Regions from separate parts of the Klebsiella terrigena genome, predicted to be linked through region 1. Evidence: predicted binding sites of a transcription regulator. Region 1 holds the regulator's gene; each other region holds the start of a gene.
What was found. The regulator PurR, encoded in region 1, represses purine synthesis genes. The targets are predictions, from matches to a motif close to CANGCAAACGTTTGCNTG.
Positions count from the first base shown of each region.

Region 2: the regulator PurR is predicted to act here: its motif matches at 1,404-1,421, upstream of purT (formate-dependent phosphoribosylglycinamide formyltransferase).
Region 3: the regulator PurR is predicted to act here: its motif matches at 1,590-1,607, upstream of HCK03_RS00420 (nucleobase:cation symporter-2 family protein).

Region 1 is NZ_CP050508.1:2,443,225-2,446,500, reverse strand. It holds gene HCK03_RS11485 (MFS transporter) at 1-364, opposite strand, end outside; gene cydH (cytochrome bd-I oxidase subunit CydH) at 528-617, opposite strand; gene purR (HTH-type transcriptional repressor PurR) at 912-1,937, shown strand; gene punR (DNA-binding transcriptional activator PunR) at 1,954-2,865, opposite strand; gene punC (purine nucleoside transporter PunC) at 2,978-3,276, shown strand, end outside.
Region 2 is NZ_CP050508.1:2,081,138-2,084,413, forward strand. It holds gene HCK03_RS09775 (bifunctional 4-hydroxy-2-oxoglutarate aldolase/2-dehydro-3-deoxy-phosphogluconate aldolase) at 1-135, shown strand, start outside; gene purT (formate-dependent phosphoribosylglycinamide formyltransferase) at 186-1,364, opposite strand; gene HCK03_RS09785 (YebG family protein) at 1,503-1,892, shown strand; gene HCK03_RS09790 (tellurite resistance TerB family protein) at 1,989-2,654, shown strand; gene ptrB (oligopeptidase B) at 2,922-3,276, shown strand, end outside.
Region 3 is NZ_CP050508.1:88,898-92,173, forward strand. It holds gene HCK03_RS00420 (nucleobase:cation symporter-2 family protein) at 147-1,538, opposite strand; gene gltS (sodium/glutamate symporter) at 1,825-3,027, shown strand; gene glpK (glycerol kinase GlpK) at 3,137-3,276, opposite strand, start outside.

The DNA of each region.
Region 1 (3,276 bases):
CCACGCTCGCAGCCACTACCGACCCGAGGCCGAAGAAGGCGCCGTGGTTCAGGCTGGTAATAATGCGCGAGAGCAGCAGCGTGGTGTAATCCGGCGCCATTGACGAGAGGACGTTGCCAAGGGTAAAAATAGCCATCAGGAAAATCAGCGCGCTGCGGCGCGCGCGGTGCGACAGCAGCAGCGTCATCAGCGGCGCCCCGACCATCACACCGATGGCATAAGCGCTGATCAGCATCCCCGCAGCGGGAATGGACACATCCACGCCTCTGGCGATAACCGGCAGTAATCCCATCGGGGAAAATTCGGTCGTACCGATACCAAACGCCCCAATGGCCAGCGCTAACAGGGGAAAGTTGATCTTCATGCAATGACTCCAGCAGACCGTCCTCAGCGACGGTATCTCATCAGAAGCGAAAAGCATGACATCAATCACAGAAAAACAAAAGTAAACGAAATGGCAAAAGATTTTTGCGAATTTGATAATAATGCGCGGAGATAGGGGGAAAGGAGCCTCTCCCCCGAAAAAATTAGTGCAGTACGGCGGTCAGCGCTGCGGCCACGATCAGGCCCAGAACAATAATCGTCGTGGTCAGCGAAAACTTTAAATCTGTATCCATCAATTTTCCCCCTGATTATCCCCACAAGAAAAGTGAGCCTGCTCATTTTTGCACAATATTGTATAAAAATCTTCTGAGATTTAGGGTGATGCACATTTTTACTCTTCCCCTTTGCCGCAAGATCGGACAAAATCCCACGCTAATTTGAAAGCGTATCGGCCATTGACCCCTTCCTGTCGTTCTGTGTCGTTTCCCGACGTGATGCAATGTTGAACATTGTACTCAGGGTGTGTATAGGCAAACGTTTCCGTATCGATAATCAGACGATCAGGTCAAGGTCTGGAGAGAGAAGTAATGGCAACAATTAAAGATGTAGCGAAGCGCGCAAACGTTTCCACTACAACAGTTTCACATGTAATTAACAAAACCCGCTTTGTCGCTGAAGAGACGCGCAACGCGGTATGGGCTGCCATCAAAGAGCTGCACTACTCTCCGAGTGCGGTGGCGCGCAGCCTGAAGGTTAATCACACCAAATCGATCGGTCTGCTGGCCACCAGCAGCGAAGCGGCCTATTTCGCCGAGATTATCGAGTCCGTTGAGAAGAGCTGCTTCCAGAAGGGCTACACCTTGATTCTCGGCAACGCCTGGAACGATCCGGAAAAGCAGCAGGCCTACCTGTCAATGATGGCGCAAAAGCGCGTCGACGGCCTGCTGGTGATGTGCTCCGAATATCCGCAGTCGGTGCTCTCCATGCTCGAAGAGTACCGCAACATCCCGATGGTGGTGATGGACTGGGGTGAGTCCAAGGCCGACTTTACCGATTCGGTTATCGATAACGCCTTTGAAGGCGGCTATATGGCCGGTCGTTACCTCGTTGAGCGCGGCCACCGTGAAATCGGCGTGATCCCGGGTCCGCTGGAGCGCAACACCGGCGCCGGGCGTCTGGCCGGTTTTATGAAAGCGATGGAAGAAGCGCAGATTAACGTCCCGGAAAGCTGGGTGGTTCAGGGCGACTTCGAGCCGGAGTCCGGCTACCGCGCGATGCAGCAGATCCTCAGCCAGCAGCATCGTCCGACCGCCATCTTCTGCGGCGGCGACATCATGGCGATGGGAGCGATTTGCGCCGCCGACGAAATGGGCCTGCGCGTTCCGCAGGATATTTCGCTGATTGGCTATGACAACGTGCGCAACGCCCGCTACTTTAGCCCGGCGCTGACCACCATTCATCAGCCAAAGGACTCTCTCGGCGAAGCCGCCTTCAATATGCTGATGGACCGCATCGTCAACAAGCGCGAAGAGTCGCAGTCTATCGAAGTTCACCCGCGGCTGGTCGAGCGCCGCTCGGTGATCGACGGCCCGTTCGTCGACTACCGCCGCTAATCCTGCCGGGCGTCGGCTATTCCGGCGCCCGCAGCCACTCCCGATTTAACGTTTCGCTGTCGCCAAGGTAGTCCAGCAGCCATGAGAGCGCCGGTGAGATATCGCTCTGCTGCCAGGTCAGGCAGCAGGCGGCGTCCGGGAACGGATTTTCCAGCGCCAGCGCCGTCCACTCACCGCTGTCGATCCACGGGCGGGCGAAGTGCGACGGCACCATGCCGATGCAGAGCCCGGCCGACAGGCAGGTTGCCGAGGCATCCCAGTCCGGCACCACCACCCTCTTCTGATTATCCAGCAGCCACGTCGTGCGCTTCGGCAGCGATCGGGAAGTATCTTCCCTGACCAGCGACGGCCAGTTGCGCAACGTGTCATCGCTCAGCGGGCCGTTCATTTTCGCCAGCGGATGGTGGCTGGCGACGACGCAGTGCCAGCTCAGCATGCCCATATCGCGAAAGGCGTAGCGTCCGCCGACCGGAATCGAGCGGGTCGCGCCGATGGCCAGCTCCACGCGGCCGTCGGCCAGCGCGTCCCAGACGCCGTTAAACACCTCCTGGAAAACAATCAGCTCGACGTCCGGAAAGTGGCGATAAAAATCGACAATCATCTGCCGCATCCGCGCCGGCTTCACGATATCGTCAACCGCGATCGAGAGCTGCCCGCGCCAGCCGTTGGCGATCTGCTGACACTGGCGGCGGGTGATCTGCATTTTTTTGATAACAGAACGCCCTTCCTGTAAAAACCACACCCCGGCGGGGGTGAGCTCAACGTCGCGGTGGCGACGTTCAAAGAGCGGAACGGCCAGCCACTCTTCGAGCTGACGCACGGTGTAGCTGACCGCCGAGGGTACACGATGCAGCTCCTGAGCCGCTGCGCTAAAGCTGCCGTTGCGCGCAACCGCATCAACCACTTCAAGGGAGTATTCTGACCACATATTCTGCCTGCAAATTTTTTGAACGCATGTAACAAATATTAGCGTTTCACAAGCCAGAATGCACTCCCTACACTCTGCGGCATCTTACCTGCATCAGAAGAAAGAGAACTTTATGCAACAACCTGGGAAAGGATTTTTGGTTTGGCTGGCGGGCCTCAGCGTGCTCGGCTTCCTCGCAACCGATATGTATCTGCCGGCGTTTTCGGCTATCCAACAGGATCTGAATACTTCAGCGGCCTCGGTCAGCGCCAGCCTGAGCGTGTTTCTCGCCGGTTTCGCCCTTGGCCAGCTGTTCTGGGGCCCGGTATCCGATCGCTATGGGCGCAAGCCGGTGCTGCTCAGCGGCCTGGCGATCTTCGCCGTCGGCTGCCTTGGCATGCTGTGGGTCGATGACGCGACCCTGATGCTGGC
Region 2 (3,276 bases), 360 kb from region 1:
TACCGCGACTACCTGGCGCTGAACAGCGTCCTGTGTATCGGCGGTTCATGGCTGGTACCGGCGGATGCGCTGGAAGCAGGCGATTACGACCGCATCACCACTCTGGCTCGTGAAGCGGTAGAAGGCGCGAAGTAATTTTCGCGCCTCAGTTCTGACCCGGTAAGCGGCAACGCTACCGGGTTTTTTTATCCCTCAACCACCACCGCTGACGCCGCGGCTTTGGCGCGCGCCACCGCCTCATCCACGCTCTCCGCCACCGCCAGCGTGACGCCCAGGCGACGGGAACCGTCAATTTCTGGCTTACCGAACAGGCGCACCTGCAGGCCCGCGCCGACCGCGGCTTGCAGGTTGCCGAAGGTGACGTCGCGGCTGGTGAGCTGCGGCAGGATCACCGCCGAAGCCGCCGGGCCATACTGGCGAATCGCCCCTACCGGCAGGCCGAGGAAGGCGCGGACGTGGAGGGCGAACTCCGACAGATCCTGCGAAATGAGCGTGACCATTCCGGTATCGTGCGGACGCGGCGAGACTTCGCTAAAAATCACCTCATCGCCGCACACGAACAGCTCGACGCCGAACAGGCCGTAGCCGCCGAGCGCCAGCACCACGTTGCGGGCAATCTCCTGCGCGCGCGCCAGCGCCAGCTCGCTCATCTGCTGGGGTTGCCAGGATTCGCGGTAGTCGCCGTCTTCCTGACGGTGGCCGACCGGGGCGCAGAAGTGCACGCCGTCGACCGCGCTGACGGTGAGCAGGGTGATTTCAAAATCGAAGTTCACTACGCCCTCGACAATAACGCGACCTGCGCCGGCGCGGCCGCCCTGCTGGGCGTACTGCCACGCTTCGGCCAGCTGTTCGTGACGGCGGATAAAGCTTTGTCCTTTGCCGGAAGAGCTCATCACCGGCTTGACGATACACGGCAGGCCAATTTCGCTCACCGCGTCGTTAAAGGCGGCTTCACTGTCGGCAAAACGATAGGATGAGGTTGGGAGCTGCAGCTCTTCAGCGGCCAGGCGGCGAATGCCTTCGCGGTTCATGGTTAGCTTTGCGGCCCGCGCGGTGGGAACGACTTTTTGCCCACACTGCTCCAGTTCGACCAGCGTATCGGTGGCGATGGCTTCAATTTCCGGCACGATAAAGTCGGGTTTTTCTTGTTCAATTAGGGCGCGCAGGGCATCGCCGTGCAGCATGTTAACGACATGCGAACGGTGCGCAACCTGCATGGCCGGCGCGTCAGGGTAGCGATCGACGGCGATGGTCTCAATGCCCAGACGTTGACACTCTATGGCGACTTCCTTACCCAGCTCGCCGGAACCTAACAGCATAACTCGCGTCGCCGCAGGGCGCAGCGCTGTGCCTAATACAGTCATGACTCTCTTCCGCAGTAAAAAAACATGCGCCGCAGTATAAACGAAAACGTTTGCGTCTGTCTTTATGCGCGTGAGTTGAGTCCTGGCCCTAAATTTGATATACTGTATATAAACACAGTATAAAGAAGGGGCTGCACAATGGCGGTTGAAATCAAATATGTGGTGATTCGCGAAGGTGAGGAAAAAATGTCTTTTACCAGCAAAAAAGAGGCCGATGCTTACGACAAAATGCTCGATCTTGCCGAGGTCCTTAACGACTGGCTGGTAGACTGCCCGCTAACGCTTGATGAAGCCCAGCGTGACGAAATGGCGATGTGGCTGGCAGAGCGTAAAGACACCTTACATCACATTATGAAGTCCGGAAAACTCCCCGAAGCGGAAGAGCACGCCGCCGGGCAGGGGGATGACGAAGAGCAGGCGTCGTCTGACGCCAGCGATGACGCCATCAGCGCCCGCGCGGACGACGGCATAGACGACGGCGCGGCAGAAAAAGCGGTGGCCAAACCGCGTAAGGCGAAAGCGGCCTGAGCCACCCGGAATTTGCGCATCTTTAGCCATGGATAACATTTCCTGACATCTCGTCGTTTAGGCTGATGACAACGCCTATTGTGCAACGAGGAAATCATGGCTAACTGGCTTAATCAACTTCAGTCTCTGCTGGGTCAGCAGGGTCAATCTTCTTCATCTGACGATCGCTCTGGCGGTAAAAATCTGCTGCTGCCTGGCGCGCTGGGCGGCCTGGCGGGGCTGCTGGTCGCCAGTAAATCGTCGCGTAAGCTGCTGGCGAAATACGGCACCAGCGCGCTGCTGGTTGGCGGCGGCGCGGTGGCAGGAAGCGTGCTGTGGAACAAGTATCAGCAGAAGATGCGCGCCGCTTCGCCGCAGCCGGAGCCGGCCGGGCAGGTTCCGGCTGCACCTGAGCCTGATGCCCGCAGCGAGCGGCTGATTCAGGCGCTGGTTTTTGCGGCCAAAAGCGACGGGCATATTGATGAAAACGAGCGGGCGAATATTGAAGAGCAGCTGCGCGCGGCCAATATCGACGTGCAGGGACGGGTGCTTATCGATCGCGCGCTCACCCAGCCCCTCGATCCGCAGTGGCTGGCGCAGGGCATCAGCAGCGAGCAGGACGCGCTGGAGGTCTACTATCTGAGCTGCGCGGTGATTGATATCGACCACTTTATGGAGCGCAGCTACCTCAACGCGCTGGGCGAAGCGCTGAAGATCCCTGCGGAGGTGCGCGCTGAGATCGAACAGGATATTCAGGCACAAAAGCAGGCTCTTTCCTCTTAAATCATCACGTTCCGCTTGCATCGCCGGCGACTTTTGCCACCCTTTATATACCAGTCATCTCTTAGCCTGACCTCGCGCAGGCCGGAGATGACCCTCTCCCCGGCGTTATCTCACCCGCGGTTGCCCCGCGGCCGGGCGTCACAGCGCCGTGGCCGTTTTCAGCCCCTCGGACAGAGCGATTGATGCCGGGAAGATTTCTTGTCTTGCCGTCCGGACGCGCGTCGATTAACGTTGTGCGCATAAATTAAGCCGAAGAAGAACAAAGAGATGCTACCAAAAGCGAAACGGATCCCCCACGCTATGGCCTTACATGGCGATACGCGTATTGATAACTACTTCTGGCTACGTGATGACGAGCGCGCGCAGCCGGCGGTTCTGGAGTATCTGCGCGAGGAGAATGCCTACGGCAAAGCGGTGATGGAGACCCAGCGCAGCCTGCAGGACCGGGTGCTGAAGGAGATCATCGATCGCATCCCCCAGCGCGAAGTCTCCGCGCCTTACAGTAAAAATGGCTATCGCTATCGTCAGGTCTATGAGCCGGGCTGCGAATACGCCATTTACCAGCGCCAGTCGGTGCTGAAAGAGGAGTGGGACCCGTGGGATCTGCTGCTCGATAGCAATC
Region 3 (3,276 bases), 2.4 Mb from region 1:
CCTGAGCGAGGCACATAAGGCTGTTATGCCCGAATTATGCGCAATCCTCAAGACAGGAATTGTGTAATCAGATGATGTGAGGGCGCTAAGGGGGGAAGACTTCGGGCTGCCCCGGCCGCCGTGCGCGACCGGGGAGCACGGTGGGATCAGTTTTTCTCTGGCGGGAAGACCAGGTTCAGCACAATCGCCGTAATACCGCCGGCGGCGATACCGGAGGAGAGCAGGTTCTTCAGCCAGTCCGGGGCGAACTGCAGGATCAGCGGCTGCTGGGAGACGCCGAGACCGACCGCCAGCGACAGGGCGATAATCAGGATCGCCCGGCGGTTCAGCGGCTCGCGGGAGACGATACGCACGCCGGATGCGGCGATGGTGCCGAACATCACCAGCGTTGCGCCGCCGAGCACCGGCTCAGGGATATGCTGCACAAAGCCGCTCACCGCCGGGAACAGCCCGAGTACGATAAGCATCAGCGCTACCACAAAACCGACGTAGCGGCTGGCCACGCCGGTGAGCTGGATCACGCCATTATTCTGACCGAAGCAGGAGTTCGGGAAGGTATTAAATACCGCGGAGACAAACGAGTTCAGGCCGTTGGCCAGCACGCCGCCCTTCAGACGCTTCATGTACAGCGGGCCAGAAACCGGCTGCTCGGAGACGTCGGAAGTGGCGGTGATATCGCCGATAGTTTCCAGCGAGGTGATCATAAACACCAGCATCAGCGGCAGCAGCAGGTTCCAGTCGATCCCCAGGCCGTAATAGAGCGGGGTGGGCACCATAATCAGGCTGCTGTCGGCTGGCGCGGTGTTGGCAGGGAGCATATCGAGCAGCCATGCCGCCAGGTAGCCGGCCGCCATCGCGATAACCAGCGAAGCGATGCGCAGGTACGGGTTGCGCTGGCGGTTAAGAATAATGATCAACCCCAGCACGATACCCGCCAGCAGCAGGTTTTTTGGCGCGCCGAAGGTGTGGTCGGCCATCGCCGAGTAGCCGCCGCCGATGGAGGTCAGGCCGACCTGAATCAGCGACAGGCCGATAATCATCACCACCACGCCGGAGACCAGTGGGGTAATGACGCGTCGTGCAAGGTGCAGGACGCGGGAGAGAACCATTTCCGTGCAGCTGGCCAGCATCAGGGTGCCGAACAGCGCGGCCATCATCGTCGGCACGTCGGCGCCGCCGGTTTTTAGCGCGGTACCGCCCATAATCAGCGGGGCGACGAAGTTAAAGCTGGTGCCCTGGATGGAGAGCAGCCCGGAGCCTACCGGTCCCCAGGCCTTAATCTGAATAATGGATGCCACACCGGAAGCGAACAGCGACATGCTGATGATGTGCTGCGTATCCTGGGCGGGAAGACCCAGAGCCTGACAAATTAATAGCGCCGGCGTGATCACCGCAACAAACATCGCCAGCAGGTGCTGGAAGGCGGCGAACAGCGTTTGTGGAAGCGGGGGGCGGTCTTCGAGGCGGTAGATTAATTCGCTGGTTTGTTTATGCGCAACCGTTTGCGCATTTTCGGGCTCGGCGGTATTCACGGACATCACAAGCAATCCCAAGGTGGCAAAGCGGGAATTTTATCGGACTGTAGTGCAAAAGCAAACGTTTGCCAGTGTTTGAGACAAAATATTTCCGCCGCAAACATGGGGGGATAAGTCATTAACATTTTGTATGCTAAATCGCATCATCAGCAATACAAAATATGTTTCCCTGTTTTTTTATGCCAGTTTCTGCTTAAAATCCGTCCCTGATTACTCATGATGAGAAACAATCGACACCGGGAATATCGTCGCGTGTGAATGGATCATGCGCCTTTAAGGAGCTCTTTTTATGTTTCATCTCGATACCTTATCGACGCTCGTTGCCGCCACGCTGGTGCTGCTGCTGGGCAGAAAGCTCGTCCACACCGTCCCCTTCCTGAAAAAATATACTATCCCTGAGCCCGTTGCCGGCGGCCTGCTGGTGGCGCTTGCGCTGCTGGTGCTGAAAAAAAGCATGGGCTGGGAAATTGATTTCGATATGAGCCTGAAAGACCCGCTGATGCTGGCCTTTTTTGCGACCATTGGCCTGAATGCCAATCTCGCCAGCCTGCGGGCGGGCGGTAAAGTTGTGGGGACGTTCCTGATCGTGGTGGTGGGGCTGCTGCTGCTGCAAAATGCCCTCGGCATCGGGATGGCAAGGCTGCTGGGCCTCGACCCGCTGATGGGCCTGCTGGCCGGCTCCATCACGCTCTCCGGCGGCCACGGGACCGGCGCGGCGTGGAGCAAGCTGTTTGTCGAACGCTACGGTTTTGCCAACGCCACCGAAGTGGCGATGGCGTGCGCAACCTTCGGCCTGGTGCTCGGTGGGCTAATTGGCGGCCCGGTGGCGCGCTACCTGGTCAAGCACTCCTCGTCCCCGGAGGGTTCGCCGGACGATCAGGTAACACCCACCGCTTTTGAAAAGCCGGATGTTGGGCGGGTGATCACCTCGCTGGTGCTGATTGAAAGCATTGCCCTGATCGCAATCTGTCTCACGGTCGGGCGGGTGGTTGCGCAACTGCTGGCGGGGAGCGTGTTTGAGCTGCCAACCTTCGTGTGCGTCCTGTTTATCGGCGTGATCCTCAGCAACGGCCTGGCGCTGCTGGGCTTTTATCGCGTGTTTGAGCGCGCGGTATCGGTGCTGGGCAACGTTAGCCTGTCGCTGTTCCTCGCGATGGCGCTGATGAGCCTGAAGCTGTGGGAGCTGGCATCGCTGGCGCTGCCGATGCTGGCTATCCTGGTGGTACAGGCGGTGGCGATGGCGCTGTATGCGGTTTTCGTGACCTATCGAATGATGGGGAAAAACTATGATGCCGCGGTGCTGGCTGCGGGCCACTGCGGGTTTGGGCTCGGCGCGACGCCAACGGCGATTGCCAATATGCAGGCGATTACCGACCGCTTTGGGCCGTCGCATACGGCCTTCCTGGTGGTGCCGATGGTCGGCGCATTCTTTATTGATATTGTGAATGCGTTAGTGATTAAGCTGTATCTGCTGTTGCCGATTTTTGGTTAAAAAAAAGCCCGGAGGCGCTGCTGTGCGCGCGTCCGGGCGTTTAAACTTGCTGTTTGCATAAGCCGCATCCCCGGTCAGCGCCGCGCCGCCGGGGAGTTCGCTGGCGGGATTACTCTTCGTGCTCTTCCCACGCCAGGGCGCGTTTCACCGCTTTTTTCCAGCCGCTGTAGCGGAAGTTACGTTCGGTGGTTTCGATCCCCGGGCGGAACTCACGCTCGATCACCGCTTTCTCCTGCAGCTCGTCCAGGT